Regions from separate parts of the Shimwellia blattae DSM 4481 genome, predicted to be linked through region 1. Evidence: predicted binding sites of a transcription regulator. Region 1 holds the regulator's gene; each other region holds the start of a gene.
The links. Region 1 encodes CRP, which controls carbon source genes, mostly activating them, when cyclic AMP is high. Its sites were predicted from a motif close to ATGTGANNNNNNTCACAT; they were not measured.
Positions count from the first base shown of each region.

Region 1 (7,602 bases):
TTCGGCTATGCGGTATTTGGCAAAGTGGTGAAGGGGATGGACGTGGCTGACAAGATTGCCCAGGCGCCAACCAGCAATGTGGGCCCTTACCAGAACGTGCCGTCCAAACCGATTGTCATCCTGTCTGCTAAAGTTCTGCCTTAAGGGCAGGATCCCTTCTGCGGGTGCTGTGGCACCCGTTTTGCTTCCTGAATATCGCCCTTTCTGACGCCCCGTGCACCCGGCAGGGCCGGGAATTGCTGCTTATACTTGTGGCATCCATCCACGACAGACGGGGGCCCTATGGGCAGAAAACTGACTGACCGGCAAAAAACACGGCTCTGGGAGCGGGTGCGCGCGCGTAATTTTCAGGCCAGCCAGCAGCTGGAGGGGTTTACGGCTCCCCTGGTGATCCCGGACCCGGCGCACCCCCTGGAAGAGGCGCTGAAAGCCGCGAGGAGGCGCTATGGCTGAGATGAACGACACGTTCGGCGAAGTGCGCGACCCGTATTTCTGGTCCGGCAGTGAGGTACTGCGCAACCGGCTGGATATCCGCGATGCCGCGCGCCTGCAGGAGGCGGAAATGACCTTCAGCGCGCTGCGGGTGACAACACTGGGGCTGGGGCCGGTGCGCCGCGGGCTCCCCCACCTGTGCCATATCCACCACCAGCTGTTCCAGGATATCTACAGCTGGGCCGGTAAACTGCGCGAGGTAGATATTTACCGGGGCGATACCCGGTTTTGCCACTTTGCCTACCTGGAAAAGGAAGGGAACGCGGTGATGCGTGGCCTGGAGGAGGAGAATTACCTGGCGGGCCTGGAGCAGGATGCCTTTACCCGGCGTCTGGCGCACTTTTACTGTGAGGTGAATGTGCTGCATCCGTTTCGTACCGGTAATGGCCGCGCCGAGCGGATCTTCTTTGAGCAGCTGGCGATCCACGCCGGGTACAGCCTTGACTGGCGCGGGCTGGATATTGCCCGCTGGCGTGAGGCAAACCAGCTGGGGGCGATGGGGGATCTGGCCCCGCTGGTGACCATATTCAGTAAAGTGATAAGCGCTGCGCACGAAACTGAGTAGAATGGCCGGGTTTTACATAGACCCGGAGCGACCATGCTGCTGTTGATCGATAACTACGATTCGTTTACCTGGAACCTGTATCAGTATTTTTGTGAGCTGGGAAGTGAGGTGGTGGTCCGGCGCAATGACACCCTGAGCCTTGACGAGATAGCCGCCATGGGGCCAGAGAAGCTGGTTATCTCCCCGGGCCCCTGTACCCCGACCGAAGCGGGGATCTCCCTGGCGGCAATTACGCATTTTGCCGGGCAGCTACCCATACTCGGTGTCTGCCTGGGCCACCAGGCCATAGCCCAGGCGTTCGGTGCCCGTATTGTGCGGGCCGGGCAGGTGATGCACGGTAAAACATCGCCGGTGACGCATCATCATCAGGGGGTTTTTCATGGCCTGAATAACCCGCTGACTGTCACCCGCTACCACTCGCTGGTGGTGGAGCCCGGCTCCCTGCCGGACTGTTTCGAGGTGACCGCCCGTAGCGATGACGGTGAAATTATGGGGATCCGCCACCGGGAGTGGGATCTGGAAGGGGTGCAGTTCCACCCGGAAAGCATCCTCAGCGAGCAGGGCCACGCGCTGCTGGCCAATTTCCTCAGGCGCTGAATTTTTATTGCCATTAAATGATTTTTTATGCATATTTTGTGATTATCTTTTCATGTCGCAGTACGCATAAAATGGATGGTCACGAATGGCAACTGAACAATCAGCAATTACCCGCGCTACTTTTGATGAAGTTATTCTGCCGATTTATGCGCCGGCAGAATTTATTCCGGTAAAAGGCCAGGGAAGCCGGGTGTGGGATCAGGCCGGGAAAGAGTATATCGATTTTGCCGGGGGGATCGCGGTGACCGCGCTGGGGCATTGCCACCCGGCGCTGGTGGCGGCGCTGATCGACCAGGGGCAGACCTTATGGCACACCAGCAATGTCTTCACCAATGAGCCTGCCCTCACTCTGGGCAAAAAACTCACCGGGGCCACCTTCGCCGAGCGCGTGGTGTTCCTGAACTCCGGGACAGAGGCGAACGAAACCGCGTTTAAACTGGCCCGCTACTACGCAAGCACCCGCCACAGCCCGTACAAAACCAAAATTATCGCTTTTCACCACGCCTTCCATGGCCGCTCACTGTTTACCGTGTCGGTTGGTGGCCAGCCTAAGTATTCCGATGGCTTCGGGCCGAAACCGGCCGATATTGTCCATGTGCCGTTTAATGATTTAGCCGCCGTGAAAGCGGTCATCGATGATCATACCTGTGCCGTTGTGGTGGAGCCTGTCCAGGGGGAGGGCGGGGTCTGCGCGGCAACGCCGGCGTTTTTGCAGGGGCTGCGTGACCTGTGCGACGAGTACCAGGCCCTGCTGGTCTTTGATGAGGTGCAGTGCGGCATGGGCCGCTGCGGCGAGCTGTTTGCTTATATGCACTACGGGGTGACCCCGGACATTCTGACCAGCGCCAAAGCGATTGGCGGCGGCTTCCCGGTGAGCGCCATGCTGACCACCGAAGAGATAGCCTCTGCCTTCCATGTGGGCTCGCACGGCTCCACTTACGGGGGCAACCCGCTGGCCTGTGCGGTGGCGAATGCGGCATTTGATATTATCAACACGCCTGAGGTGCTGGGCGGTGTTCACCATAAACGGGATCTGATGGTGAAGCATCTGCACCGTATCGACGAGCAGTACGATGTCTTTAGTGATATTCGCGGTATGGGGCTGCTTATTGGCGCCGGGCTGAAGCCGACATTCCGGGGTAAGGCGCGGGATATTCTGTACGCCGCGGCAGAGGCCGGGGTGATGGTGCTCAATGCCGGGCCGGATGTGATGCGTTTTACACCGGCGCTCAATATTGACGACAGGGATATTGACGACGGGATGGCCCGCTTTGCGGATGCGGTTGCCCGGGTGGCTCAGGGCCTGTAGCAGGCAGAAAAAAGGCGCGTTGCCGGTGGCACGCGCCCTGTAAGACGGCGGGATTAACGGGTCCCGTAAACGACGATGGTTTTACCGTGGGCAGAGATCAGGTTCTGATCTTCAAGCATCTTCAGGATGCGGCCTACGGTCTCGCGGGAGCAGCCGACAATCTGGCCAATTTCCTGACGGGTAATTTTGATCTGCATACCATCCGGGTGGGTCATGGCATCCGGCTGTTTAGCCAGGTTCAGTAAGGTCTGTGCGATACGACCGGTCACATCCAGGAAGGCCAGGTTACCCACTTTTTCTGAGGTGACCTGCAGACGGCGGGCCATCTGTGAAGAGAGGCGCATCAGGATATCCGGGTTAACCTGAATCAGCTGGCGGAATTTCTTATAGGAAATTTCAGCAACTTCACAGGCTGTTTTGGCGCGTACCCAGGCACTACGTTCCTGACCTTCTTCAAACAGACCCAGTTCGCCGATAAAATCGCCCTGGTTCAGGTAGGACAGGATCATCTCTTTGCCTTCTTCATCTTTGATCAGAACGGCAACGGAGCCTTTGACAATGTAATACAGGGTTTCCGCCTTTTCGCCCTGATGAATCAGCGTACTCTTCGATGGATACTTATGAATGTGGCAATGGGACAAAAACCATTCGAGAGTCGGGTCGGTTTGCGGTTTGCCAAGCACCATGCGCAATTATCCTCTTGTTATCTTGACTCCAAAGCGCGGGTTCTGCCGTCTCTGGGGCTGCAATCGTTAAATAATCCCCACCCTGGGGTAACCGGCAGAGGGTCTGCCTCTGTGAACTGATGTTCCTGTTCGCGTATCCGCATTGTGCGGTGGGTGTATTGCTACACATCCTGGTTGTTTTAGCATAGGTTTCCGAAAGTGTCTCCTGTTGTCTCGCTTCAGCTTGACCCAGGTCGTCTTCTGTTGCCTGTTTTCTTTCAGGCGCATACCCTTGTAGAAAAGTTTTGTCCACGGAGTAATAAAAATGCAAGCAAGAGTTAAATGGGTTGAGAGCCTGACATTCCTCGGGGAGTCCGCTTCCGGGCATCAGGTTTTGATGGATGGCAACTCCGGCGATAAAGCGCCAAGCCCGATGGAGATGCTGTTAATGGCCGCCGGTGGCTGTAGCGCCATTGACGTGGTGTCTATTTTGCAAAAGGGCCGCCAGGATGTGAGCGACTGCGAAGTGAAGCTGACTTCGGAGCGCCGTGAAGAGGCACCGCGCCTGTTTACGCATATTAATCTGCATTTCGTGGTGACCGGCCATGAACTGAAAGACAGCGCAGTGGCGCGCGCGGTGGAGCTGTCTGCGGAGAAGTATTGCTCAGTCTCGCTGATGCTGGGTAAAGCGGTAAATATTACCCACTCCTACGAAGTGGTTGAGAAGTAACAGAGTGTACCTGCCGGGCAGTGCGTAACAGATTGCCCGGCGGCACTTAGCGAATCTCCGGGCGCTGTAGCCCGCCGTCGGTAATTTTCTTCCCTTCCATAATGCGCTGCACCAGCGGCAGCATAATCAGCTCCATTGCCAGCCCCATCTTGCCGCCAGGCACCACCAGGGTGTTGATATGCGAAATAAACGAGCCCTGCAACATGGCCAGCAGCCAGGGGTAATCGATATTCTCCAGGTTGCGGAAGTGGATAACCACGAAACTTTCATCCAGCGAGGGGATACCCTTTGCGGCAAAGGGGTTGGAGGTATCCACCGTTGGCACCCGCTGGAAATTAATATGGGTGCGGGAAAACTGCGGGGTGATGTAGTTGATATAGTCCTCCATGGAGCGCACCACCGACTCCATCACCGCCTCCCGGGAGTGCCCCCGCTCGCTGGTGTCGCGGATAAGTTTCTGGATCCATTCCAGGTTCACAATCGGCACCACCCCCACCAGTAAATCCACATGGCGGGCTACGTCGTTGCTGTCGGTCACCACGCCGCCGTGGAGCCCTTCATAAAAGAGCACGTCGGTGGGTTCGGCAATGGGCTGCCAGGGGGTGAAGGTGCCCGGGGTCTGGTTCCAGGGGACCGCTTCATCATAGGTGTGGAGGTATTTGCGAAATTTACCGCGCCCGTGCTGGCCATATTCGGTGAAGGTCTGCTCCAGCAGGCTGAAATCGTTCGCCTCCGGGCCGAAGTAGCTGATATGGCGCCCGAGATCCCGGGCCTTGCGGATTGCCATATCCATTTCCGGGCGGGTATAGCGATGGAAACTGTCCCCTTCAATTTCTGCCGCGCGCAGGCCAAGCTGGGAGAAAATTTTCCTGAAGGCCAGGCTTGTGGTGGTAGTACCGGCACCACTGGAACCGGTAACGGCAATAACCGGGTGTTTCGCAGACATAACGACAGCTCCTGGGTTAGCAAACAACAGGCAAGTAAGCGCACTAATGTAGTATGCAGTATAGCTGGTCGCCAGGGGGGCGCGGGGCTATCCCCGGAACTGTGAGCGGGGCATTATATTAATGGTTTCATGCAGTTCAGACCAGACCAGCACCGCTTCGCCGCTTTCCAGCTGGCGCCTGACATCGGCGACTTTTTGCGCGAGGGAACGCTCCTGTTCACCATAATCGGTCCCTTCCCGTAATACAAAGGATTCGAGAAGATTCTCCAGGGTGTCGGGATCCAGCTGCTGCCAGGGAATTAGCATGAGGGTTTGTCCAGATAAGTGTGTAACCAGGCCGGAATGCGTTTTTCCAGCCACATCTCCGGCTGACGCCAGCTACCGCTAATGAACCCTACATGGCCGCCATGTTCTGTGAGCTGGTATTCAATATTTGCCGGTAATCCGGACGGATCCGGGATCACGTGGTGGTCCATAAAGGGATCGTCTTTGGCGTGGATCATCAGCAGTGGCCGGGTGATATTGGGCAGTAACGGCATGGCGCTGCACTGGCGGTAGTAGTCCAGCGCATCGGCAAAGCCGTGAATTTTCGAGGTGATCAGGTCATCAAACTCTTTGATGCGCCGCACTTTGCGCAGCCGCGAAAGGGGAATAGGCAGCGAGCCCGGGTAGGCTTTCAGCTTGCGCGAGGCATTGGCTTTGAGCAGGTTGAGCAGGTAGCGCTGGTAGAAGCGTGAAAAGCCTTTTTCCATATGGTAGCAGCACTGCTCCAGCATCAGCGGGGCGGAGACAATCACCCCGGCATCCAGCCGGCAGTCACGGCCCTGGCGCGCCATCAGGCAGGCCAGCATATTGCCCCCCAGTGAATAACCCACCGCCGCGGTGGGCACCTCCCCGTAGCGCTGCGCCATCCACTCCAGAAAGTAGCTGCCGTCTTCCGTTTCGCCGGAGTGGTAGATGCGCTCTGCGCGGTTGGGGATGCCGCTACAGCCGCGAAAATGCATCACGACACCCAGCCAGCCTGCCTGCTGTGCCGCATGGATAAGCCCGTGGGCATAGGGGCTGTGCAGGCTGCCTTCCAGGCCGTGAAATACCACCAGGCGCGGTTTATGGCGGGCCTGTTCCGGGTCTTCACTCCAGGCGAGGTCGATAAAGTCCCCGTCCGGCATGTCGAGACGTTGCCAGTGGGGACGAAACTGTAAGCGCCGGCGTAACAGGCGGGGCAGCATGGTTTGCAGATGCGGGTTACTCAGCCCCGGCATGGGGACAAAGTCCGCTGCGGGGTCGGCGAATGTTAGCGTTGTCGGGCAGGTTTTATCCATATTGCTGATTATTTTTCGAATCGAACTCTCTACTATACCGGGCCATCACGGGGATGGTTATGGAATTGGTGTCATTGCCTGCCCGGGGGCAGGCATGGCGTCATTACGCCTGTTGCTGAAGCATCTGCTCCAGCTGTTCCTGGGCGTCCAGCCAGTCCATTTCGCAGTTTTCCAGCTCCGATTTCGCCTGAGCCTGTATCTGCAGGCATTCTGTCATTTCCGCCTTGCGGGATGGCTCATAAATCGCGCTGTCGCCAAGGCGGGCTTCCGCTTCTGCCAGGCGGGCGTTGAGCTTTTCCATCTGTTTTTCCAGCTGGGTGATTTTCTTACGCAGTGGCTGGGTCTGGGTGCGCAGCTCCGCCTCCCGGCGTTTCTGATCTTTACGGGCCTGGGCGCTGTTGGCGTTGTCTTTTGCGGTGTCGGCTTCGCTGCTTTCCTGCTTCTGGCTGTCGCTCAGCCACTGCTGGTAGTCATCCAGATCACCGGCGAACGGCTCGACTTTGCCGTCGTGCACCAGGTACAGGTCATCCGTGGTGGAGCGCAGTAAGTGGCGGTCGTGCGAGACCACCACCAGCGCGCCGTCGAAATCGATCAGCGCCTCGGTCAGGGCCTGGCGCATGTCCAGGTCCAGGTGGTTTGTCGGCTCATCGAGCAGCAGTAAATTGGGGCGCTGCCAGACGATAAGCGCCAGCACCAGGCGGGCCTTTTCGCCCCCGGAGAAGCGGGCAACTGCCTCGCTGACTTTATCCCCCTGGAAACCAAAGCCCCCCAGGTAGTCACGCAGTTGCTGCTCCAGCACGTTGGGGGCCAGGCGCACCAGATGCTGAAGGGGGGAGTCGTCCGGGCGCAGGTATTCCAGCTGATGCTGGGCGAAGTAGCCGAGCTTGATCCCTTTGGCAAGGCCAATGTCGCCGTGCATGGGGGCAAGCTCACCGGCCAGCAGTTTGATCAGCGTTGATTTACCGGCACCGTTGCG
Region 1 covers NC_017910.1:287,811-295,412, forward strand. Annotated here, with positions in the region: gene ppiA (peptidylprolyl isomerase A) at 1-144, shown strand, start outside; gene EBL_RS19535 (YhfG family protein) at 283-453, shown strand; gene EBL_RS01220 (putative adenosine monophosphate-protein transferase Fic) at 455-1,057, shown strand; gene pabA (aminodeoxychorismate synthase component 2) at 1,091-1,654, shown strand; gene argD (bifunctional acetylornithine/succinyldiaminopimelate transaminase) at 1,740-2,963, shown strand; gene crp (cAMP-activated global transcriptional regulator CRP) at 3,017-3,649, opposite strand; gene EBL_RS01240 (OsmC family protein) at 3,954-4,358, shown strand; gene EBL_RS01245 (phosphoribulokinase) at 4,405-5,304, opposite strand; gene EBL_RS01250 (YheU family protein) at 5,392-5,610, opposite strand; gene EBL_RS01255 (hydrolase) at 5,604-6,626, opposite strand; gene EBL_RS01260 (ABC transporter ATP-binding protein) at 6,730-7,602, opposite strand, start outside.

Region 2 (7,602 bases), 1.2 Mb from region 1:
TGCCTGGGTTACCATGGCTACCCGAAATCCGTCTGCATCTCGATTAACGAAGTGGTATGCCACGGCATCCCCAGTGATGAGAAACATCTTAAAGATGGCGATATCGTGAATATCGACGTCACCGTCATCAAAGACGGGTTCCACGGCGACACCTCAAAGATGTTTATCGTCGGCAAGCCAACTATCCTGGGTGAGCGCCTGTGCCACATTACCCAGCAGAGCCTCTACCTGGCCCTGAATATGGTCAAACCGGGGATTCGCCTGCGCACTATTGGTGCCGCTATCCAGAAATTTGTTGAAGTGGAAGGCTTCTCCGTGGTGCGTGAATACTGCGGCCACGGCATTGGCCGGGGTTTCCACGAAGAGCCCCAGGTGCTGCACTATGATGCAGACGACGGCGGCGTAGTGCTCCAGAAAGGCATGACATTCACCATCGAGCCGATGGTCAACGCAGGCGACTACCGCATCCGCACCATGAAAGACGGCTGGACGGTAAAAACCAAAGATCGCAGCCTCTCTGCACAGTATGAGCACACCATTGTCGTGACCGATAACGGCTGCGAAATCCTCACCCTGCGCAAAGATGACACCATCCCGGCGGTCATCTCCCATAACGACTAATCGCAAAGCCGGCAGCCGCCGGCTTAATTTTACGGGCCCGGCCAATGAGCAACAGCTTCCCCGAACAGCGCGTCAACGCAGTGTTACCCAGGATCCCCGGGCAGCCGGATAACCCCGTCAGCTGGCCGGAATCGGCCCTCACCTGCGCGGAGATAAAACCCCGGGTTGAACAGTTCCAGGCCTGGCTTGGCAGCGCATTTGACGCCGGTATCAGCGCTGAAGAGCTCATTGACGCCCGCACCGAATTTATTGACCAGTTACTGCAGCGTTTGTGGCTGCATATGCAGTTCGACAAGGTCGAAGGGCTGGCCCTGGTGGCGGTCGGGGGCTATGGCCGCGGCGAGCTGCACCCGCTGTCGGATATCGATCTACTGATCCTGAGCCGCGCCCCGCTGCCCGAAGATACTGCCCGGAAAACCGGCGAATTGCTGACCCTGCTGTGGGATATCCGCCTGGAGGTGGGCCACAGCGTGCGCACCCTGGAAGAGTGCCTGCAGGAGGGGCTGGCAGACCTCACCGTTGCCACCAACCTGTTTGAATCCCGGCTGCTGATTGGCGACGTGGTGCTGTTTCTGGAGCTGCAAAAGCGCATCTTCAGCGATGCCTTCTGGCCGTCTGCGCAATTTTTTGCCGCCAAAGTCGACGAGCAAAACACCCGCCACCAGCGCTATCACGGCACCAGTTATAACCTGGAGCCGGATATCAAAAGCAGCCCCGGCGGCCTGCGGGATATCCACACGCTGATGTGGGTCGCCCGGCGCCACTTTGGCGCCACCTCCATGGACGAAATGCTGGACTTCGGCTTTCTGACCCGGGCCGAACGCAACGAGCTCGACGAATGCCAGCACCTGTTGTGGCGCATTCGCTTTGCCCTGCACCTTGAGCTCAGCCGTTACGACAACCGCCTGCTGTTCGACCGTCAGCTCAATGTGGCCCGCCGCCTGCACTACAGTGGTGAGGGCAACCAGCCGGTCGAACACATGATGAAAGACTTCTACCGCTGCACCCGCCGGGTTGCCGAACTGAACCAGATGCTGCTGCAAATCTTCGACGAGGCGATCCTCGCCCTGGATACCAGCGAAAAACCACGCCCGCTGGATGATGAGTTCCAGCTGCGCGGTTCGCTTATCGATCTGCGCGACGAGAGTCTGTTTCTGCGTGAGCCCGAGGCCATATTGCGCATGTTCTGTATGATGGTGCGCAACCGCGATATCAGCGGGATTTACTCCACCACGTTGCGCCATCTGCGCCACGCCCGGCGCCAGCTCAGCCAGCCGTTGTGCTATATCCCGGAGGCCCGCACCCTGTTTTTATCCATGCTGCGCCACCCCGGGGCCGTCAGCCGGGGCCTGGTCCCCATGCACCGCCACAGCGTGCTGCTGGCCTATATGCCCCAGTGGGCCCATATTGTCGGCCAGATGCAGTTTGACCTGTTCCACGCCTATACGGTGGATGAGCACACCATCCAGCTGCTGCAAAAGCTGGAGAGCTTCTCCCGGGAGGCGGTGCGCGAACAGCACCCGTTATGTGTTGAAGTATGGCCACGCCTTGCCCACCCGGAGCTGCTGCTGATTGCCGGGCTGTTTCACGATATCGCCAAGGGCCGCTCAGGGGACCATTCGGTGCTCGGGGCCGCCGATGTGGTGACCTTTGCCGAGCTTCACGGGCTGAACTCCCGGGAGACACAGCTGGTGGCCTGGCTGGTACGCCAGCATCTGCTGATGTCGGTCACCGCCCAGCGCCGGGATATTCAGGACCCGGAAGTGATCCGCCAGTTTGCCCAGGAGGTACAGACTGAAAACCGCCTGCGCTACCTGGTCTGCCTGACCGTGGCCGATATCTGCGCCACCAACGAAACCCTGTGGAACAGCTGGAAGCAAAGCCTGCTGCGCGAGCTCTACTTCGCCACGGAAAAACAGCTGCGCCGCGGCCCCCAGAGTATGCCGGATATGCGCGAGCGGGTGCGCCATCACCAGCTCCAGGCCCTGGCCTTACTGCGCATGGAAAATATTGACGAAGTGGCGCTGAGCTATATCTGGTCACGCTGCCGGGCCAACTACTTTGTGCGCCACACCCCGATACAGCTGGCCTGGCACGCCCGGCATCTGCTACAGCACGATCTCAGCCAGCCGCTGATCCTCGTCAGCCCCCATGCCAGCCGGGGCGGTACTGAGATTTTTATCTGGAGCCCGGACCGGCCCTACCTGTTCGCCGCCGTGTGCGCCGAGCTGGATCGCCGGAATCTGAGTGTCCATGACGCCCAGATCTTTACCACCCGCGACGGTATGGCGATGGACAGCTTCATCGTGCTGGAGCCAGACGGCACCCCCCTTTCCGGGGATCGCCACGAGGCCATCCGCCACGGCCTTGAGCAGACCATTAACCAGCGCACCTGGCAGCCGCCGCAACCGCGCCGCCAGCCGGCAAAATTGCGCCATTTTACCGTAGAGACGGAAGTCAGCTTCCTGCCCACCCATACGGACCGCCGCTCTTATCTGGAACTGACCGCCCTGGACCAGCCGGGGCTGCTGGCCCGGGTCGGGCAAATTTTTGCCGATCTGGGAATTTCGCTCCACGGGGCGAGAATTTCAACCATTGGCGAGCGAGTAGAAGATTTATTTATTATTGCCACCCAGGACCGGCGCGCCCTTAATAATGCGCTGCAACAAGAGGTGCAACAACGGTTGACAGCGGCCCTTAATCCAAACGATAAAGGATAAGTGTCGCCCGCGCCGCCGCTCTCCCCTTCCGGGCGCGGCTTATTAATTTTTTTAAGATGGAAAGAGTAAAACCATGCAGCAGCTACAAAATGTTATTGAATCCGCCTTTGAACGCCGTGCCGATATTACGCCAGCCAGCGTAGATACGGTTACCCGTGAAGCAGTCAACCAGGTTATTGACCTGCTGGATAGCGGCGCACTGCGCGTGGCCGAAAAAATTAATGGTCAGTGGGTTACCCATCAGTGGCTGAAAAAAGCCGTACTGCTCTCTTTTCGCATCAACGACAACCAGGTGATGGAAGGGGCAGAAAGCCGCTACTTCGACAAAGTGCCGATGAAATTCGCCAACTATGACGAAGCCCGCTTCCAGAAAGAAGGTTTCCGCGTGGTACCGCCCGCAGCAGCCCGTAAAGGTGCGTTTATTGCCCGCAACACCGTGCTGATGCCCTCTTACGTGAATATCGGTGCTTACGTTGACGAAGGCACCATGGTAGACACCTGGGCGACCGTGGGCTCCTGCGCGCAGATCGGTAAAAACGTGCACCTGTCTGGCGGTGTGGGGATCGGTGGCGTGCTGGAGCCACTGCAGGCGAACCCGACCATTATCGAAGATAACTGCTTTATCGGTGCCCGTTCAGAAGTGGTGGAAGGGGTTATCGTAGAAGAAGGCTCCGTTATCTCTATGGGCGTGTTTATCGGCCAGAGCACCAAAATCTATGATCGCGAAACCGGCGAGATCCACTACGGCCGCGTACCGGCGGGCTCGGTTGTTGTTTCCGGCAGCCTGCCGTCTAAAGATGGCAGCTACAGCCTGTACTGCGCGGTGATCGTTAAAAAAGTCGACGCCAAAACCCGCGGTAAAGTGGGCATTAACGAGCTGCTGCGCACCATCGACTAATCCGTGCGATTTTGTGGTTCAGAGGCGGGCTTGCCCGCCTTTTTCATGTCTGCCGCTGGCGTAAATCTGCTTTCGTGGTAATTATTTATATACCCCGGATAACCGGCATTGCATCAGGGTGCGGCCAGCACCACCGCAGCTTCCGGTATGAGGGGGATACTTCAGGGAAATGTGAGGGAAACCGCGATGTACGACAATCTTAAAAGCCTGGGCATCAATAATCCGGACGAGATAGACCGCTACAGCCTGCGCCAGGAAGCCAACAACGATATTCTGAAAATCTACTTTCAGAAGGATAAAGGCGAATTTTTCGCCAAAAGTGTCAAATTCAAATACCCGCGCCAGCGCAAAACCGTGGTGGCCGACGGCGCAGGCCAGGGTTACCGGGAAGTTCAGGAGATAAGCCCGAATCTGCGCTATGTGATCGATGAACTTGATCAGATCTGCCAGCAGGATCGCAGCGAGATCGATCTGAAACGCAAAATCCTTGACGATCTGCACCACCTTGAGAGTGTGGTGTCCCACAAAATTGCCGAGATCGAAGCCGATCTCGATAAGCTGACCCGCAACAAATAACCGGCCGGGCGCGGGCTATCCGGCCCGTGACCTCTCAGCGCTGCTCGTCGAGCTGCAGCGCCACATACAGCAACAGCCGATCATCAAAACACCCCAGATTCAGCCCGGTCAGATCCGCGACCCGGTTCAGCCGGTACTCCAGGGTATTACGGTGAATAAACAGCGCTTTCGAGGTGGCCAGGGGCTGAACATTATGGCGAAACCACGCATGCAGGGTGCGGCGCAGCAGGCCGTTGTTATCCATCGCTTTGAGTTTTTCCAGCGGGCGGGCCAGCTCGTTCGCCTGCCAGCCGCCGCGTAAGCTATCCAGCAGGACCGGCAGCATCAGATCCTGGTAAAAATAGCTGCGGATATCCGGCATCCGCTGTTTGCCCACCATCATCGTGGTGCGCGCGGTGCGGTATGAGCGGGCAATGCTCCCGGGCCCGGTGAAAAAGTTCCCCATCGCCACCCGAAAGCGCAGCTGGCCTTTTTCTTCCATGCGCGCCAGCAGTTGTTCCACCCGGCGCCGGTGCTCGTCCGCATCCCAGCGGCCAAACTGATTCAGGGCCGGTTTCAGCACCACCATCTCCGTCAGGGAGACGATAGCCACCAGATTGTTGCGCTCCGGGATCGTCAGCGCGTTTTGCAGCTCCTGTAACTCTTCCATGGCGCTGTCTACCCCAAGCTGGCCGCTGTCTACCTCCACCACGGCCACCACCCGGGGCTGATTAAGATCGATCCCCAGCCGCTGGGCCCATTCCGCCAGCGCCGGGGAGCTGTCCTCATCCTGGATAAGGTTCATCACCAGCTCTTCACGCAGGCGGCTGTCCTGGGCCAGCAGGTTCATCAGGCGCGACTGCTCCAGCATCATCTCCGCAGTCATGCAGACCAGTTCGCCATATTTACGCAGCGACCCGGGCTCCCCGGTCAGGCCAATAACCCCGACAATCTCCCCTTCCAGGCGCAGCGGCAGGTTAATGCCCTGGCGCACGCCGTGCAGATGGCGGGCGACCGCATCGTCAATATCCACCACCCGGCCCTGGGAGAGGACCAGCAGCGCACCTTCGTGCAATTCCCCAATACGCGCCGGATCGCCGCTGCCGATAATGCGCCCGCGGGCATCCATCACGTTAATATTGGTGTCGATGATACGCATCGTCCGGGAGACAATCTCCTGGGCCATACGGGTATCGAGATGCCAGCTTGCCATCAGAGGCTCCTTTCACAGTGGGATCCGGGGAGTCAGGATACGCGCCGGAGAACCGCAAAACATTGTGCAACTGCACAAACTCCGCGACCACAGGCTGAGGTTGTGGGGGGCGTCACATTAGGGTGGGTTCGGCTTAACCGCAGTTAAAAGAATCCGGGCAACCATAAAAAAAGGGCCACTTACGTGGCCCAGGCTACAGGAGATAACACAATTACTGCATCAGCAGGTAAATCGAGGTGTCGCCACGCTGCACATTCAGCGCCAGCACCGAAGGTTTGGACTCAATAATTTTACGCAGCTCAGCGATGTTATTGACCGGCTGCTGGTTCGCGCCGACAATCACATCCCCTTTCTTCAGGCCAATACGCGCCGCCGGTGAGTTCGCCTTCACGCTATTGACCACCACCCCTTTCTGATCTTTACCGCTGCGGTTAGCCATTTCGGCGCCTTCGATACCGTCAAAAATGGTGGCGGAGCTCACCTGGGTCTGCTTGCTCTGCTGCAGCTCCAGATTCACGCTCACCGGCTTACCGTCGCGCAGCAGGCCAAGGGTCAGTTTGCTGCCTACCGGCATTGAACCCACCTCAGCACGCAGGGCGGCGAAGCTGTTGATCTGTTTGCCATTGAGTGAGGTGATCACATCACCGGCTTTAACGCCCGCCTTCGCAGCAGAGGAGTTCGGCATCACCTGGCTTACGAATGCACCGCGCTGTGCGTCCACTTTCATGGCTTTAGCCAGCTCAGAGTTCAGCTCGGTGCCCATAATGCCAAGTTCGCCGCGGCGCACCTGGCCATACTCCACCATCTGGGCGGTGAGGTTTTTCACCATATTACTCGGAATGGCAAAACCGATACCGATGTTACCGCCGTCGGGTGCCAGGATCGCGGTATTGATCCCGATAAGCTCCCCGTTCAGGTTAACCAGCGCCCCGCCGGAGTTACCCCGGTTGATGGCCGCATCGGTCTGGATAAAGTTTTCATAATTTTCCACGTTCAGGCCACTGCGCCCCAGCGCAGAGACGATCCCGGAGGTCACGGTTTCACCCAGACCATAAGGGTTACCAATCGCCACGGTGTAATCCCCCACCCGCAGCGCATCGGAATCGGCAATCTTAATCGCCGTCAGGTTTTTCGGGTTCTGCAACTGGATCAGCGCAATGTCAGAACGGGGGTCTTTACCCACGACTTTGGCGTCGAATTTACGCCCGTCGCTAAGCTGAGCCTTAATAGTGGTGGCGTTTTCCACCACGTGGTTATTGGTCACCACATAGCCTTTGGCCGCGTCAATAATGACGCCAGAGCCCAGGGCGGAGAATTTTTGCTGCTGCTGATTACCACCGGCTCCCGGACCCCCCTGGCAGAACGGCGAGTTAAGGAACGGCGAACCGTCCTGGCAGAATGGGGAGTTATCGCCAAAGAATTGCTGGAAATTACGCGACATACGCGGTGTATTAACCGTGGTACTCCCTTCAACATCAATACTCACGACGGAGGGCATCACCTTATCCAGCATCGGGGCCAGGCTCGGCATGGGCTGCGCTACAGAGGTCGCAGTACCAGCAGATGCAGTTTCGGCGGCAAAAGCGGAGACCGGC
Region 2 covers NC_017910.1:3,285,561-3,293,162, forward strand. Annotated here, with positions in the region: gene map (type I methionyl aminopeptidase) at 1-621, shown strand, start outside; gene glnD (bifunctional uridylyltransferase/uridylyl-removing protein GlnD) at 666-3,341, shown strand; gene dapD (2,3,4,5-tetrahydropyridine-2,6-dicarboxylate N-succinyltransferase) at 3,415-4,239, shown strand; gene EBL_RS15475 (DUF3461 family protein) at 4,426-4,815, shown strand; gene EBL_RS15480 (CdaR family transcriptional regulator) at 4,850-6,007, opposite strand; gene degP (serine endoprotease DegP) at 6,219-7,602, opposite strand, start outside.
Region 2: a site for CRP is predicted at 6,108-6,125, ahead of EBL_RS15480 (CdaR family transcriptional regulator). Genes of this name have one in related genera too.

Region 3 (7,602 bases), 450 kb from region 1:
CAGCCAAACTGCTCATCGTTGTTTAAACCGCTACGTACTGCAATGGTGGCCTGTTTACGCGTCATGATCGGTTATATCCTGGCTTGTCGGGTAATATTTGGCCTTCAGAGTAATCATTGTGAATATAGACGTCAATACATCTGGACATCTAAACTTCTTTGCGTATAGATTGAGCAAACCGTGAATAGCCGTTAAAATTATACGCATTAGTGTGGTAAAACCGCGCAGGCCCTGGCAAAACGCTTTATCCTGCACGCTTACACCCTAAATTACATGTAATCATTCTGGCCGGTATCGCCCTGGCAGGCGGCTGGCGCACAATAACGATTGAGAGGATTAAAGGTATCCCATGGCTGAATGGAGCGGCGAATATATCAGCCCTTATGCTGAGCACGGTAAAAAGAGCGAACAGGTTAAGAAGATCACAGTTTCCATTCCTCTGAAAGTACTGAAGATCCTCACTGATGAACGTACCCGTCGCCAGGTGAATAACCTGCGCCACGCAACCAACAGTGAACTGCTGTGTGAGGCATTCCTGCACGCGTTTACCGGGCAACCACTGCCAAACGATGACGACCTTCGTAAAGAGCGCAGTGATGAAATTCCGGAAGCGGCAAAAGTGCTGATGCGTGAACTGGGGATCGATCCGGACACCTGGGAGTATTGATCTCCGCCCGCAGAAACAAAAAAAGCGCCCGCAGGCGCTTTTTTTGACTCGTGCAACTTATTTGCTGCCCGGGATGCTGAAGCGTTTGTTGAAACGCTCAACACGACCACCGGTATCAACAACACGCTGTTTACCAGTGAAGAACGGGTGGCATTTGCCACATACGTCCAGGTTCAGGTCGTGACCCACGGTAGAGCGGGTTTTGATAACATTACCGCAAGAGCAAGTTGCAGTAATTTCAGTGTAATTCGGGTGAATACCTTGTTTCATGGGAAACCTCTGTCTAAGGCCGCGTCGCTCTTCCGGCCCTAACGCCAGACACCACGCGTGGTTGATAATGATGTATATTGAAGGCGAAAATCGCGCATCAAAGGCGGCGAATTATACAGAGAGTTTCCGCCCTGTGCAATCTGATCCGCTTTTCTCACTGGTGCAGTGTACACTGTGCCGTGATTTTTCACATCCCGGAGCCTGAATGCCTGTTGCCCATGTTGCCCTGCCCGTCCCCCTGCACCGCACCTTCGACTATCTGATCCCGGCAGATATGCCGGTCGCTGAGGGTTGCCGGGTTCAGGTGCCGTTTGGTAAGCGCAACATGACCGGCATCGTCACCGGATGCGCAGACACCAGCGAGCTGCCGCCCGACGGGCTGAAGACCATCGAATCCCTTATCGACACCACCCCGCTGCTCCCGGCCTCCTTATGGCAGCTGCTACGCTGGGCGGCGAACTACTATCACTACCCCATTGGCGAAGTTATCTTCCATGCTCTGCCGGGGTTACTGCGCCTGGGCAAACCGGCACAGTCCGCCCCCCTGTGGTACTGGTACGCCACCGAACAGGGCATGGCCACCGATATCAACACCCTGAAACGCGCCCCGAAGCAGCAACAGGCGCTGGCCGCCCTGCGCCAGGGAAATATCTGGCGCCACCAGGTGGCAGAAATGGAGATCACCGAGACGGCACTCCAGGCGTTGCGGGCCAAAGGGCTGAGTGATTTACGCAGCCAGCAGCCGGACGTGCGCGACTGGCGCCCCCAGTACAGTACCGCCGGGGAGCGCCTGCGCCTGAACACCGAACAGGCAACCGCAGTCGGGGCGATCCACAGCCAGCTGGATACCTTCAGCCCCTGGCTGCTGGAAGGGATAACCGGCTCCGGCAAAACCGAGGTCTACCTGACCGTGCTGGAAAACGTGCTGGCGCAGGGGCGCCAGGCGCTGGTGCTCGTACCGGAAATTGGCCTGACCCCCCAGACTATCGCCCGCTTTCGCGAGCGCTTTAACGCCCCCGTAGAGGTGCTGCACTCCGGCCTGAATGACGGCGAGCGGCTCGCCACCTGGCTGAAGGCCCGGGACGGGGAAGCGGCAATCGTCATCGGTACCCGCTCCGCCTTATTTACGCCGTTTAAAGATCTCGGCGTGATTGTGATTGATGAAGAGCACGACAGCTCCTATAAACAGCAGGAAGGCTGGCGTTACCACGCCCGGGACTTAGCGGTATACCGGGCACATGCGGAAAATATCCCCGTGGTGCTCGGCTCTGCGACACCGGCGCTGGAAACCCTGCACAATGTGCAGCTCGGAAAATACCGCCGCCTGACCCTGACCCGGCGGGCCGGTAATGCCCGCCCGGCGGCCCAGCATGTGATTGACCTTAAAGGCCAGCAGCTACAGACCGGCCTTGCGCCCGCATTAATAGCCCGGATGCGCCAGCACCTCAGCCAGGACAACCAGGTTATTTTGTTTCTTAACCGTCGCGGCTTCTCCCCGGCGCTGCTGTGCCACGACTGCGGCTGGATAGCCGAATGCCCGCGCTGCGATCACTACTACACCTTTCACCAGGCCCAGCGCCACCTGCGCTGCCACCACTGTGACAGCCAGCGCCCGGTTCCCCCCCAGTGCCCCCAGTGCGGCTCCACACACCTGGTGCCGGTGGGCATGGGCACCGAGCAACTGGAGCAGGGGCTGGCGCCGTTTTTCCCGGGCGTGCCGCTGTCGCGTATTGACCGGGACACCACCAGCCGCAAAGGGGCGCTGGAGCAGCAACTGGCGGAAGTGCACCGGGGCGGGGCCAGAATACTGATAGGCACCCAGATGCTGGCCAAGGGCCACCACTTCCCGGATGTCACCCTGGTAGCGCTGCTGGATGTGGACGGCGCGCTGTTCTCCGCCGATTTCCGGGCCGCAGAGCGCTTTGCCCAGCTTTTTACTCAGGTCTCCGGCCGGGCCGGTCGCGCCGGTAAAGCCGGGGAAGTGCTCCTGCAAACCCACCACCCGGAGCATCCGCTATTACAGACCCTGCTCCACCAGGGGTACGACGCCTTTGCCCGGCAGGCGCTGGCCGAGCGCCAGAGCGTGATGCTGCCCCCCTGGAGCAGCCATATCCTGATCCGCGCCGAAGATCACGACAACCAGCAGGCCGCGCTGTTTTTACACCAGTTGCGCAATCTGCTGATGGCCAGCCCGCTCACCGACAATCAGCTCTGGCTGCTGGGGCCGGTGCCTGCCCTGCAGCCCAAACGCAACGGCCGCTTCCGCTGGCAGTTACTGCTACAGCACCCCTCCCGCGCCCGGCTGCAACGCATCATCAGTGCCAGCCTGCCGCTGGTGCACACGCTACCGGAGTCGCGGCGGGTTAAGTGGTATCTGGATGTGGACCCGATTGAGAGCTGAATCGTCGGCGGAAAAACCTCGCGTGCGATCAGCGCCGCAAAATTTAATGCAGTTCACATTTTTGCTGAAAGAACTGTAACTTCCCGCCCTGATATCTGTTAAAAATGTGAGCACGATCAGACAACAGGAATGTCGACGCCCACAGAGCGCAGGTGTGAGGAGATGAAGTTGAAACAAGACAAGCAGGCTGCCACAGCCGCGACGATGAAAGACGTTGCCCTGAAAGCGAACGTTTCTACCGCCACGGTTTCCCGCGCCTTAATGAACCCGGATAAAGTCTCGCAGGCGACACGGAGTAAAGTGGAGCAGGCGGCGATTGCTGTAGGTTATCTGCCCCACGCGCCGGGACGCAACGTTAAACGCCATGAATCCCGCACTATTCTGGTGATTGTACCGGATATCTGCGACCCCTTTTTCAGCGAGATTATTCGCGGCATCGAAGTGACCGCAGCAGAACAACAGTACCTGGTGCTGATTGGCGACTGCGCACACCAGAACCAGCAGGAAAAAACCTTCATCGATCTGATTATCACCAAGCAAATCGACGGCATGCTGTTGCTGGGCTCGCGCCTGCCTTTTGACGCCAGCAAAGAAGAGCAGCGCAACCTGCCGCCCATGGTGATGGCGAATGAGTTCGCCCCCGAGCTGGAGCTGCCCACCGTACATATTGATAATCTTACGGCCTCTTTTAACGCGGTATCGTATTTACAGGAGCTGGGGCACCAGCGTATCGCCTGTATTGCCGGGCCGGAAGAGATGCCCCTGTGCCACTACCGGTTACAGGGCTATGTGCAGGCGCTGCGCCGCCGTGGCGTAACGGTCGATCCCCACTATATTGCCCGGGGGGATTTTACCTACGAGGCGGGTGCCGCCGCCATGGAGCAGTTACTGAACCAGCCAACACCGCCCACGGCGGTGTTTTGCCACAGTGATGTGATGGCGCTGGGCGCCCTGTCGCATGTTAAGCGCTGCGGCCTGAAAGTACCGGAAGATATGTCTATTATTGGCTTTGATAATATCGCCCTGTCCCGGTTCTGCGACCCGCCGTTAACCACCGTCTCCCAGCCCCGCTTTGAGATTGGCCGGCAGGCCATGCTACTGCTGCTTGACCAGCTTCATGGTCAAATGGTGGAGAGCGGCTCCCGTTTGCTGGACTGTGAACTGGTTTTACGCGGCTCTGTGCGTGCTCTGCAAGTAAAATGAGCATGATTAAGACTCCGCAATCTGGTCAAAGGCCCGCCCCTTAAGTAACATGGCGGGCTGAGATACAAACGACAACAGCGAAACGATAGTGGCACAACGAGATTATGTACGTCGCGGGCAACCTTCCCCCGCACGACGCAAAAAAACGAACTCACGCAAAAAGGCGCGCTCCATGCCTGCTGTCTCGCCAGTGATGATCGGCATCGCTGCGGCTGTGCTGGTGGTGTTCATTGGCGGCCTGTATTTCATCACGCACCACAAAAAAGAAGAGAGCGAGGCGCTGACCACCCAGAAAGTGCCGGGTAACGGCCTGCCGCCGAAGCCCGAAGAGCGCTGGCGCTATATCAAAGAGCTCGAAGGCCGCCAGCCCGGCGTGCGTACCCCCACAGAGCCCACAGCCGGTGGCGAGATAACCAACCAGAGCCAGCTGACAGACGAGCAGCGCCAGCTACTGGAGCAAATGCAGGCCGATATGCGCCAGCAACCCACCCAGCTGAGTGAAGTGCCGTGGAATGAGCAGACCCCGGCCCAGCGCCAGCAGACTCTGCAGCGCCAGGCCCTGTGGAATGCCCGGCATCAGCAGGAGCAAGAACAGGTACGCAGCCAGCCGCGTATGGCTGAGCAACCGGCAACACCACCACGCAGTGTCGCCGCGGCCCCGGTGCAGAGCCAGCCCGCCCGTCCGGTGCAGCAGCATAAACCTGCCGCTCAGCCCTATCAGGAACCGGTGCAGAGCCCGCCGAAAACCGCCGCGGTCAGCAAACCGGCACCGGTGACCCAGGAAACCGCACCGAAAGCGGCAGACAAAACAGACACCCGCCGCTGGATGATCCAGTGCGGCTCATTCCGTGGCGCAGAGCAGGCGGAAACCGTGCGCGCGAAACTGGCGTTTGAGGGTTTCGATTCGCGGATCACCACCAATAACGGCTGGAATCGTGTGGTAATTGGCCCGGTGAAAGGTAAGGACGCCGCAGAAAGCACCATGGGCCGCCTGAAAGTGGCCGGCCACCCAAACTGTATTCGTCTTTCTGCCGGGGGTTGAAACCCCCGAAATCCCCCCCATCTATACTCTCATCTGTAACCCCGTTTGCCGTAAGGGCAAGCGGGGTGCCCATATTCAGCTAGTTATAAGGGGTCTGCCCGTGACAACAATAGTGAGTGTGCGCCGTAACGGCCATGTGGTAATTGGTGGTGATGGTCAGGCCACGTTAGGTAACACCGTGATGAAAGGCAACGTGAAGAAAGTCCGTCGCCTGTATAACGACAAAGTTATCGCCGGGTTTGCCGGGGGTACTGCCGATGCCTTCACCCTGTTTGAGCTCTTCGAGCGTAAGCTGGAGATGCATCAGGGGCATCTGGTGAAAGCCGCAGTAGAACTTGCCAAAGACTGGCGTACCGACAGAATGCTGCGCAAGCTCGAAGCGCTGCTGGCGGTGGCGGACGAAAACGCCTCGCTTATCATCACCGGTAACGGGGATGTGGTACAGCCGGAAAACGATCTGATTGCCATCGGCTCCGGCGGGCCATACGCCCAGGCCGCTGCCCGTGCACTGCTGGAAAATACCGAATTAAGCGCCCACGATATCGTGGAAAAAGCCTTAGGAATTGCTGGCGATATTTGCATCTACACCAACCACTTCCAAACTATCGAAGAATTACCGTCTAAAGCGTAAGGATCGAAGCCATGTCTGAAATGACCCCACGCGAAATTGTCAGCGAACTGAACAAACATATTATTGGTCAGGATGCGGCAAAGCGTTCTGTAGCGATTGCCCTGCGTAACCGCTGGCGTCGTATGCAGCTTAACGAAGAGCTGCGCCACGAAGTTACCCCGAAAAATATCCTGATGATCGGGCCAACCGGGGTGGGTAAAACTGAAATTGCCCGCCGCCTGGCGAAACTGGCCAACGCGCCGTTTATCAAAGTAGAAGCGACCAAATTCACCGAAGTGGGCTATGTGGGGAAAGAGGTTGACTCCATCATCCGCGATCTGACGGATGCCGCAGTGAAAATGGTACGTATGCAGTCGATTGAAAAGAACCGCTACCGCGCCGAAGAGCTGGCCGAAGAGCGCATTCTTGACGTGCTGATCCCGCCGGCAAAAAACAACTGGGGCCAGGCGGAATCGGTGGCTGAGCCTTCTGCTGCGCGCCAGGCCTTCCGCAAAAAACTGCGCGAAGGGGAGCTGGACGACAAAGAAATCGAAATCGATCTGGCGGCGGCACCGATGGGCGTAGAAATTATGGCGCCTCCGGGTATGGAGGAGATGACCAGCCAGCTGCAGTCTATGTTCCAGAATTTAGGCGGCCAGAAACAAAAACCGCGTAAACTGAAAATCAAAGACGCCTTAAAGCTGCTTATCGAAGAAGAAGCCGCCAAACTGGTGAACCCGGAAGAGCTCAAGCAGCAGGCTATCGAAGCCGTTGAACAGCACGGCATCGTGTTTATCGACGAGATCGATAAAATCTGCAAACGCGGCAACTCCCAGGGGCCGGATGTCTCCCGCGAGGGGGTACAGCGTGACCTGCTGCCGCTGGTTGAAGGCTGCACCGTATCAACCAAACACGGCATGGTCAAAACCGACCACATTCTGTTTATCGCCTCCGGCGCGTTCCAGATTGCCAGCCCGTCGGATCTTATCCCGGAACTGCAGGGCCGCCTGCCGATCCGCGTTGAGCTCCAGGCCCTGACCGCTGAAGATTTTGAACGTATCCTGACGGAGCCAAACGCTTCTGTGACGGTACAGTACAAAGCGCTGATGGCAACCGAAGGGGTGGATATCGAATTTACCGACGACGGCATCCGCCGTATCGCCCAGGCCGCATGGCAGGTGAACGAGAGCACTGAAAACATCGGTGCCCGTCGTCTGCATACTGTGCTGGAGCGTCTGATGGAAGATATCTCCTATGACGCCAGTGATCTCAACGGTCAGCGCATTATCATCAATGCAGAATATGTCGGTAAACATCTGGATGAGCTGGTTGCAGATGAAGATCTGAGCCGTTTTATCCTATAATCGCTGGCATTATCGTTTTCATCATTCCGGATGGGGGCCACTGCC
Region 3 covers NC_017910.1:3,995,946-4,003,547, forward strand. Annotated here, with positions in the region: gene metB (cystathionine gamma-synthase) at 1-65, opposite strand, end outside; gene metJ (met regulon transcriptional regulator MetJ) at 350-667, shown strand; gene rpmE (50S ribosomal protein L31) at 725-937, opposite strand; gene priA (primosomal protein N') at 1,143-3,338, shown strand; gene cytR (DNA-binding transcriptional regulator CytR) at 3,501-4,541, shown strand; gene ftsN (cell division protein FtsN) at 4,630-5,583, shown strand; gene hslV (ATP-dependent protease subunit HslV) at 5,684-6,214, shown strand; gene hslU (HslU--HslV peptidase ATPase subunit) at 6,226-7,557, shown strand.
Region 3: a site for CRP is predicted at 3,380-3,397, ahead of cytR (DNA-binding transcriptional regulator CytR). Genes of this name have one in related genera too.

Region 4 (7,602 bases), 810 kb from region 1:
GATTGTGGCCGGTACGGTGGGCTGCTTTGGCGGGATGTCTATCGCTGCGGCGTTGTGCAGTTACCTGGTGGTCACCCGTGAAGCCCGTCTGGGCCTGAACGGCCCGCAGGTTATCGAACAGGAAGCGGGGATCGAAGAGTATGACTCCCGGGACCGTCCGTTTATCTGGAGTATGACCGGTGGCGAAGTGCGCTATCAGAGCGGGCTGGTAGATGCCCTGGTCGGGGACGGTATCCACGCGGTAAAACAGGCGATGAACACCCTGCTGGACAAAGGCGTGCGCCGCGAAGAGCGCACGGACAAATACCCGTGGTTCCTTGAACATCTGTCCCGCTTCGATACCCGCCAGCAGGCGGATACCGCCCGGATCACCGCGTTTTTTGCAGGGGAGGAAAAATAATGAACCAGGAACTGAGCCGTGGTGCCCTGTGGCTGGAAAAACTGGCACCCAACGCCCCGCGTCTGGAGGGGCTGTGCGCATCGGTACAGGTTGCTGATGGCGAACTGAACGGCGAAACGGCGCGCTTTATTGCCGTGGTGCCGGATGCCCATAACCATTTCCCGCGTGCCGCCGGGGGCGAGGTGGGCCTGCTGGAAGGCTGGACCCTTGCCAAAGTGGTCAGCGACACCATCGCCGCCGATGCACAACGGGCCGTAAAACGCCCGATCATCGCGGTGATTGATGTGCCAAGCCAGGCTTATGGCCGCCGGGAAGAGGCCTTCGGGATCCACCAGGCGCTGGCCGGGGCGGCCGCGGCATATGCTAACGCCCGCCTGGCAGGCCACCCGGTAATTGGCCTGATTGTGGGCAAAGCCATGTCCGGGGCGTTCCTCGCCCACGGCTACCAGGCGAACCGCCTGATTGCCCTTAACGACAGCGGCGTACTGATCCACGCCATGGGGAAAGCGTCAGCGGCGCGCATCACGCTGCGTACCGTGGAATCCCTGGAGGCCCTGGCGGCCACTATCCCGCCGATGGCCTATGACATCAGCAACTACGCCACCCTGGGGCTGCTCTCGTCACTGCTGAATGTGACCAGCGCCACGGCGCCAGATAGCGACGATCTGGCGCTGGTAAATAACACCCTGATACAGGCCGTGGCGCAGGCCCGTCAGGACGCAACCCTGAAGAGCCGCCTGGGGGCGAAAAACCGCCACAGCTCATCGCTGGTACGCGAGCGCATGCGCGCAAGCTGGTAATTCACCGGCAACTGCCCGACGACAAATACCTGCCGGACATCAAACCAACCTGGCGGGCACTGGTGTGCCTGCCGGGAAGGCTGCTGCCGAAAAATAATAATCATCGCTTTATTTCCGTATTTTTTTAACTACAGGTGAAGTTATGACTTATGTAATTATTCATGCGCTCGCCCCTATTTTTGTCATCATGCTGCTGGGGTTCTGGGCCGGGAAGACAAAAAAGGTGGATAACCAGAATGTCTCTCTGCTGAATGTGTTTGTAATGGATTTTGCCCTGCCCGCCGCCCTGTTCAGTGCGACGGTGCAGACCCCCTGGGTCGGGATTATTGCCCAGTCGCCGCTGCTACTGATCCTGACACTCTCCATGTGGATCACCTATGCCGCCGTCTATTTCCTCTCCGTTAAGGTCTTTAAAAAATCCCCGCAGGATGCCGCAGTATTGACCCTGACCGTCGCACTTCCCAACTATGCGGCGCTGGGGCTGCCTATCCTCGGCAGTGTGCTGGGAGAGGGCCCGTCCACATCCCTGTCTGTGGCGGTCTCTATCGCCTGTGGCTCCGTGCTACTGACCCCGTTCTGCCTGCTTATTCTTGAGCGTGAAAAAGCCCGCGCCGCCGGTGAAAACCAGGGCTCGACCCTGTCAATGTTGCCGGTACTGATGTGGCGCTCACTGAAAAACCCGATTGTCTGGGGCCCGCTGCTGGGGGTTATCCTCTCGGCCATCGGCATTAAAATGCCGGATCTGGTGCTGTACGCGCTGAAACCTCTCGGCCTTGCCGCCACGGCCGCCGCACTGTTCCTGACCGGGGTTATCCTCTCTGCCCGTAAGCTGAAAATAAACGCGGTGGTTATTCTTGCAACCCTGACCAAGCTGCTTATCCAGCCGGCTATCGCCTGGGTGCTGGTGGTTATCTTCGGGATCCAGGGGCCGGTTGCTGTTACCGGTGTGCTGATGATTGCGCTGGCCGCCGGCTTCTTTGGGGTGGTGTTTGGTAACCGTTTTGGCGTGCAGTCCCCGGATGCTGAAGCCGTGCTGTTATTCAGCTCTATTCTGAGCATCCTCAGCCTGCCGCTGTTTATCTCGTTAACATCAGGAATGTAATGATGACAGTGACACCCCGCGCCCACGATCTGCTGTGGCTGGACAGTAATACCCCCCCGCAAGGGATAACCGACCCCTGGGTGGCGGAATACTGGCACTGCGGATTACCGGTCGTGGTGCGGCGTGACACCGACCCGCAGGGCCGGATCCCGGTGGGCATCCGGGGGGCGACGCGCGCTCAGCGCGCCGCAGGCTGGGTGGCCCCCCGCCGGGTTGTCCGGGTGGTGACCCCGGAGCAACTTTCCCGGCCCGCCGTACTGGCCTCGTCGCCCTATGGGCAAATGGCCCCCCTGCGGGCTGCCCGGCAACTGGCAGAGAGACCCTGGCCCTGGCAATGGGGCATTACCGGCAGTGTTGGTTATGCGCTGGCTACCGGGGCGGGGGTATTGCATGGCGACAGTGACCTTGATTTGACTATCCGGGCACCGCTGCCGCTGAGCCGTGCGTTGCTGGAAACCTGGCAGCGCCTGGTCTCCGGGCTTTCGTGCCGGGCGGACACCCAACTGGAAACCCCGGCCGGGGCCATTGCGCTTAATGAGTGGCTGCGTGATGGCCGCGGGCTGCTGAAAACCTGCCGGGGGCCGCGCCTGGTCCGCTCCCCCTGGCATGTGGAGGAGTAAGATGAAAACGGTATTTACCTTCCCGGGTCAGGGGACCCAGTATGCGGGCATGTTCCGGGGAATGCCGGATATTCACCGGCGCCTGGTCGTCGCCCGGGAGATCCTCGGGGATGAGCTGGACACCCTGGATACGGCACCGGCCCTGCAACATACCCGGGCGGTGCAACTGGCATTACTGATTGCCGGGGTCTGCTGGGCAGATGCTCTGACGGGCCGCCAGATTACGCCGGATATCGTCAGTGGCCTGTCCATCGGGGCCTATCCGGCGGCGGTGATTGCCGGGGCGCTGGATTTTCGCGACGCTCTGCATCTGGTGGCGTTACGTGGCGAGCTGATGGAGCGGGCCTACCCCCACGGCTACGGGATGACCGCCATCATGGGGCTGACCCGGGGCCAGGTGGAAAATATTGTGGCCGGTAGCGGGACATATATCGCCAACCTGAATGCCGAAACCCAGATAGTGATCGCCGGGCGCGATGATCAGATGGCGCAGGTTGCGCAACAGGCTCTGGCGCTGGGGGCGACCCGGGCGAAACGGCTGGCGGTGAGCGTGCCTTCCCACTGTGCGCTGCTCGATGCGCCCGCCAGCCAGCTGGCGCAGGCGTTCCGGAAGGTAACCCTCCGCCGCCCCCATTGTGCTTATCTGAGCGGCAGCAGTGCCCGGGTCTTATGGCAGCCGGAGCGGATAGCTGACGATCTGGCGTTTAATATGGCGCGCACCATGCACTGGGAAGAGGCGATGATCGCCGCCCGGGAGCGGGAAGGGCGCCTGGCAATAGAGATGCCGCCGGGGGGGATCCTGACCTGCCTGACCCGCCAGGCCCACTGGGAGGGAGAGGCCATCTCCCTTGAGCGCAGCGGTGTGGATGTGGCCTGCCATCTGTACCGGCGCCTGGCGCGCTAGGGGGCGAGGTGATTCTCCGGCTGGTCGCGGGCATACATCCGGCCTTCGGCCACCAGCGCCAGCAGATTCGGATCCCGCTCGCGGTTACGGGCGAACACCATGCCGATTTGCTGGCGCATCTGGTATTCCGGGGCCAGTTTCACCATCCGGACCGAGTCCGCATACATTTTATGCATTCTGCCGGGCACCAGCGTCAGCCCCACACCCGCCTGCACCAGGCTCAGCATGGAGAAGATATCGTTCACCCGGGTGATGATTTGCGGTTCAAACCCGGCAATATGGAAGGCTTCCTGGAATCCGTTGTAAGTGGCGAACCCTTCCGCCAGGGAGACAAATTTGCTCTGCTCATACTGGCGCAGATCCGCCTGATGGCGCTTGTTAATTTTGTCGCTGACCGGCATCGCAAGGTAGATATCGTCATGGAACAGCGGCAGCACTTCAAAAATAGCGTGGTCAATTTCACCGGCAGAAATTGAAATCAGCACCGCGTCCAGCTGGTTATCTTCCAGCATGCGCAACAGAGTCTGGTTTGACCCCATGGTGAGATCCATCTCGACCTGCGGGCGGCGCAGTTTCATCCCCATGATAAGCCGGGGAATGGTCTCCAGGGTGAGCGAGTACAAGGTGCCGATGCGCAACCGGCCCTGTCCCACACCGGCCACTTTGCGCGTCTCCTCAATGGCGCGGGTCATCAGCGCCATCACCTCTTTGCTGCTCTCCAGCAGGGACCAGGCGGCGGGCAGTGCCACCAGGTTGCGCCCCTTGTGCATAAACAGCGGGCAACGAATTCCCTCTTCCAGGCTGTGCAGCGCCCGGTGTACGCTGACGCCGCTTATCCCCATGGCTTCTGCCGCCCGGGCAATGTTGCCGCTCTCCATAAACGTCATAAAGATTTCCAGCTTACGGAAGGTCACTTCGTCGTTAATTTCTGATTTCATTCCCGGTAATACCCTGTCGGAGCCGGGAAGCCGGCCCGCTGTTTGTCATCGTCAGCATGAATGAGCGTAATACAAAACTTGCACTGGCTCCCAAATACCAGTGGATCGTATCTTTTTTAAAACGCGCAATCTTTGCCATAACCGGTGATGTACATCACATTAATCCAGCATAATCTGTCAATTACTCCCCTGTTTGTGGGGCAGATCACTGCTCTGGCTGCTATTTCCACTTTGAAGTGGAAAACAACTCGCTACACACCCAGGCCCCCCGCCGGTAGTTTCTTCCTATACTTTTTTTCTACTCACATGCTTAAGGGACAACCAGTGAATAACGAAACGGCAGTAGTGAAAAACACCGCTCCGGAGCAGTCAGCCGCGATTGAACAGCTGGCTGAGCAGGCGCTGTCCTGGGTCTTCGATTTGCTGAAAAGCCACCATATCGTGCCCAATGCGGTGCAGAAGCAGATGCTTGAATCCCATGTCCGCGCAATGGCTCACCGTTCTGTAACGGGCGAACCGCTGCCGGAAGTTGATGCCAGCTTGTTTGATGAAATCTCAGAAGATTCTCTCAACATGGCCAAACAAATTGTCGCGCACTTTGGCAACCTGCCGGTGGAAGAGGCGTGGCTGCTGTCCGTGCATTTCGAAGTTGCAAAAGACAACCTTTAATTTCAGGAGCAAAACATGAGTCAAATTACAGTCGTTATTGGTGATCGTCTGGGTAAAGGTCAGAAAGTGGCAGCCGGGGTGGAAAAAGCCGGTGGTCGCGCGGTGGTTGTACCGGGTATGGCTGCGGATATGAAACTGGGCGACGCCATGAAAGCAGAGAACGCCACGTTCGGTATCTCCTTTTGCGGCAGCGGCGGCGCAGGTGCGATTACCGCTCAGAATAAACATGGCTACAAAGCGAAATACGGCATGCGCTCTGTAGATGAAGGTGTTACCGCGATTAACGAAGGCTGCAACGTGCTGGGCTTCGGGTTTATGGACAAAGAAGAACTCGGTGAGCGCCTGGTGCAGGCCTGGCAGAAGAAATACGGCCAGTGAGTATGAAAGAACAATTCACCACCACGGTGAGTGTCAGCGGCAAAGGCGACAGTAAAGAGAAAGCCTTTGCCGACGCCCTGAACAAAGTTCAGGGCAGCGTGATGAAGTCCTCACCTCATATCTTACTGCGTATTGAGCCACAGGACGTGAAGGTGGTCAGTGCGCAGGTTACGGCGCGCAAAGAGGCATTTTTATTTTTCTTTTTGCGCCGGGAAAGACGCACATTCAGCGTAACGCTGGATGTCACCGTCAGCGTGACGGCTATCAATCTCGACAAAGTGGAGTTCGCCACGCAATAACCACCGCACCACCAATAGAAGGTTCAGACGAATGTTTTTAATAATATTAATAAAATCACTCATCATCGGGGCCCTGGTGGGCGTCGGCGTGGGGGCAGGGGCGGCGCGTATGTTCCATGCGCCTACCACTCAGGGCATGGGCGCCTTTCGTACACTGGGGGAGTTGAACTCCTGTGAGGGCGATCCGGCATCGCATTTCTCTTTTGGGCTCGGCTTCTTCTTCAACGCCTGGGCATCCTCTGTGGCGGCCGGTTCTTTTACCCAGGACGTTGACCACCGCATTATCCCGAACTGGGGCGCCGCTGCCCTGATGATTAAAAACCGCAATGTCGGTGAAACCCTGCACGATCCCCGCAAAATGGCTATCGCCTGCGGCATTATCGGCATGATTGTGGTGGCGTTCCTTAACGTGACTGCCTCCTCCGTACCGGAAGCGCTGCAAATTACCGCCGTTAAAGTGCTGGTGCCGGCAGCAAACCTGCTGGTGAACACCGTGATGCCGGTGATTTTCTGGCTGGCAGCGATTGATGCGGGTAAAAAATCCGGCTTCTGGGCAACCGTATTCGGTGGTGCTGCGCAGATGATCATGGGTAACGCCGTACCGGGCCTGGTACTGGGGATCCTGATCGGTAAGGGTGTGGAAGAGAGCGGCTGGAACCACGTGACCAAAGTGATGATGGTGGCCATTGTGGCGCTGTTTGTCCTGAGTGGCTTCTTCCGTGGCTTCGACATGAAGATGATCGAATCCTTCCATCTCACTGTGCCGAACTGGCTGGAGATGATCCACAACGGCCTGAGCGGCAAGTAACCGGGGAAATTTATGGAACAGAATAAGAATTTTTGGTACGCGGACTGGTCATTCCCGATCTTTGTCGGTCTGCTGTCTGCCGGCGTGTTCGCCGGGACCCATATGTACTATCTGTACGGCATTGGCGCATTCAACGAAGTGGCATTTGTTTCCATGCTGCGCGCCGGGATGGATACCGGGGCTTACGGGGCCGTTGCGGCCTTCGGGGCCAGCTTCCTGTTTGCCCGTATCATCGAAGGCTCCCTGGTGGGGATCCTGGATATCGGTGGGGCTATCCAGACCGGTATCGGCCTTGGGGTTCCTGCCCTGCTGCTGGGTGCCGGGATAATCTTCCCGGTGGCGAACTTTGCCGCCTCACTGGCGACCGGCATGATTCTGGGACTGGCTATTGGTTACATCATCATTCTGGCGCGTAAATTCACCATCAACCAGAGTGACTCCACCTACGGGGCGGATGTCATGATGGGGGCCGGTAACGCCTCTGGCCGCTTCCTTGGTCCGTTGATTATCCTCAGCGCGATGACCGCATCTATTCCTATCGGGATCGGTTCGCTGGTGGGTGCACTGCTGTTCTACCTGTGGCAGAAGCCTATCACCGGTGGGGCGATTCTCGGGGCGATGCTGCTGGGCTCTATCTTCCCGGTAGCCATCTGATTGTCCATACGGGCGCTGCGGCGCCCGGTA
Region 4 covers NC_017910.1:3,641,069-3,648,670, reverse strand. Annotated here, with positions in the region: gene EBL_RS17090 (biotin-independent malonate decarboxylase subunit beta) at 1-400, shown strand, start outside; gene mdcE (biotin-independent malonate decarboxylase subunit gamma) at 400-1,200, shown strand; gene EBL_RS17080 (AEC family transporter) at 1,343-2,302, shown strand; gene EBL_RS17075 (malonate decarboxylase holo-ACP synthase) at 2,302-2,922, shown strand; gene mdcH (malonate decarboxylase subunit epsilon) at 2,924-3,826, shown strand; gene EBL_RS17065 (LysR substrate-binding domain-containing protein) at 3,823-4,764, opposite strand; gene EBL_RS17060 (glycine dehydrogenase) at 5,089-5,433, shown strand; gene EBL_RS17055 (SFCGS family glycine-rich protein) at 5,449-5,811, shown strand; gene EBL_RS17050 (DUF4312 family protein) at 5,814-6,110, shown strand; gene EBL_RS17045 (DUF4311 domain-containing protein) at 6,142-6,918, shown strand; gene EBL_RS17040 (DUF4310 family protein) at 6,931-7,572, shown strand.
Region 4: a site for CRP is predicted at 4,907-4,924, ahead of EBL_RS17060 (glycine dehydrogenase). Genes of this name have one in related genera too.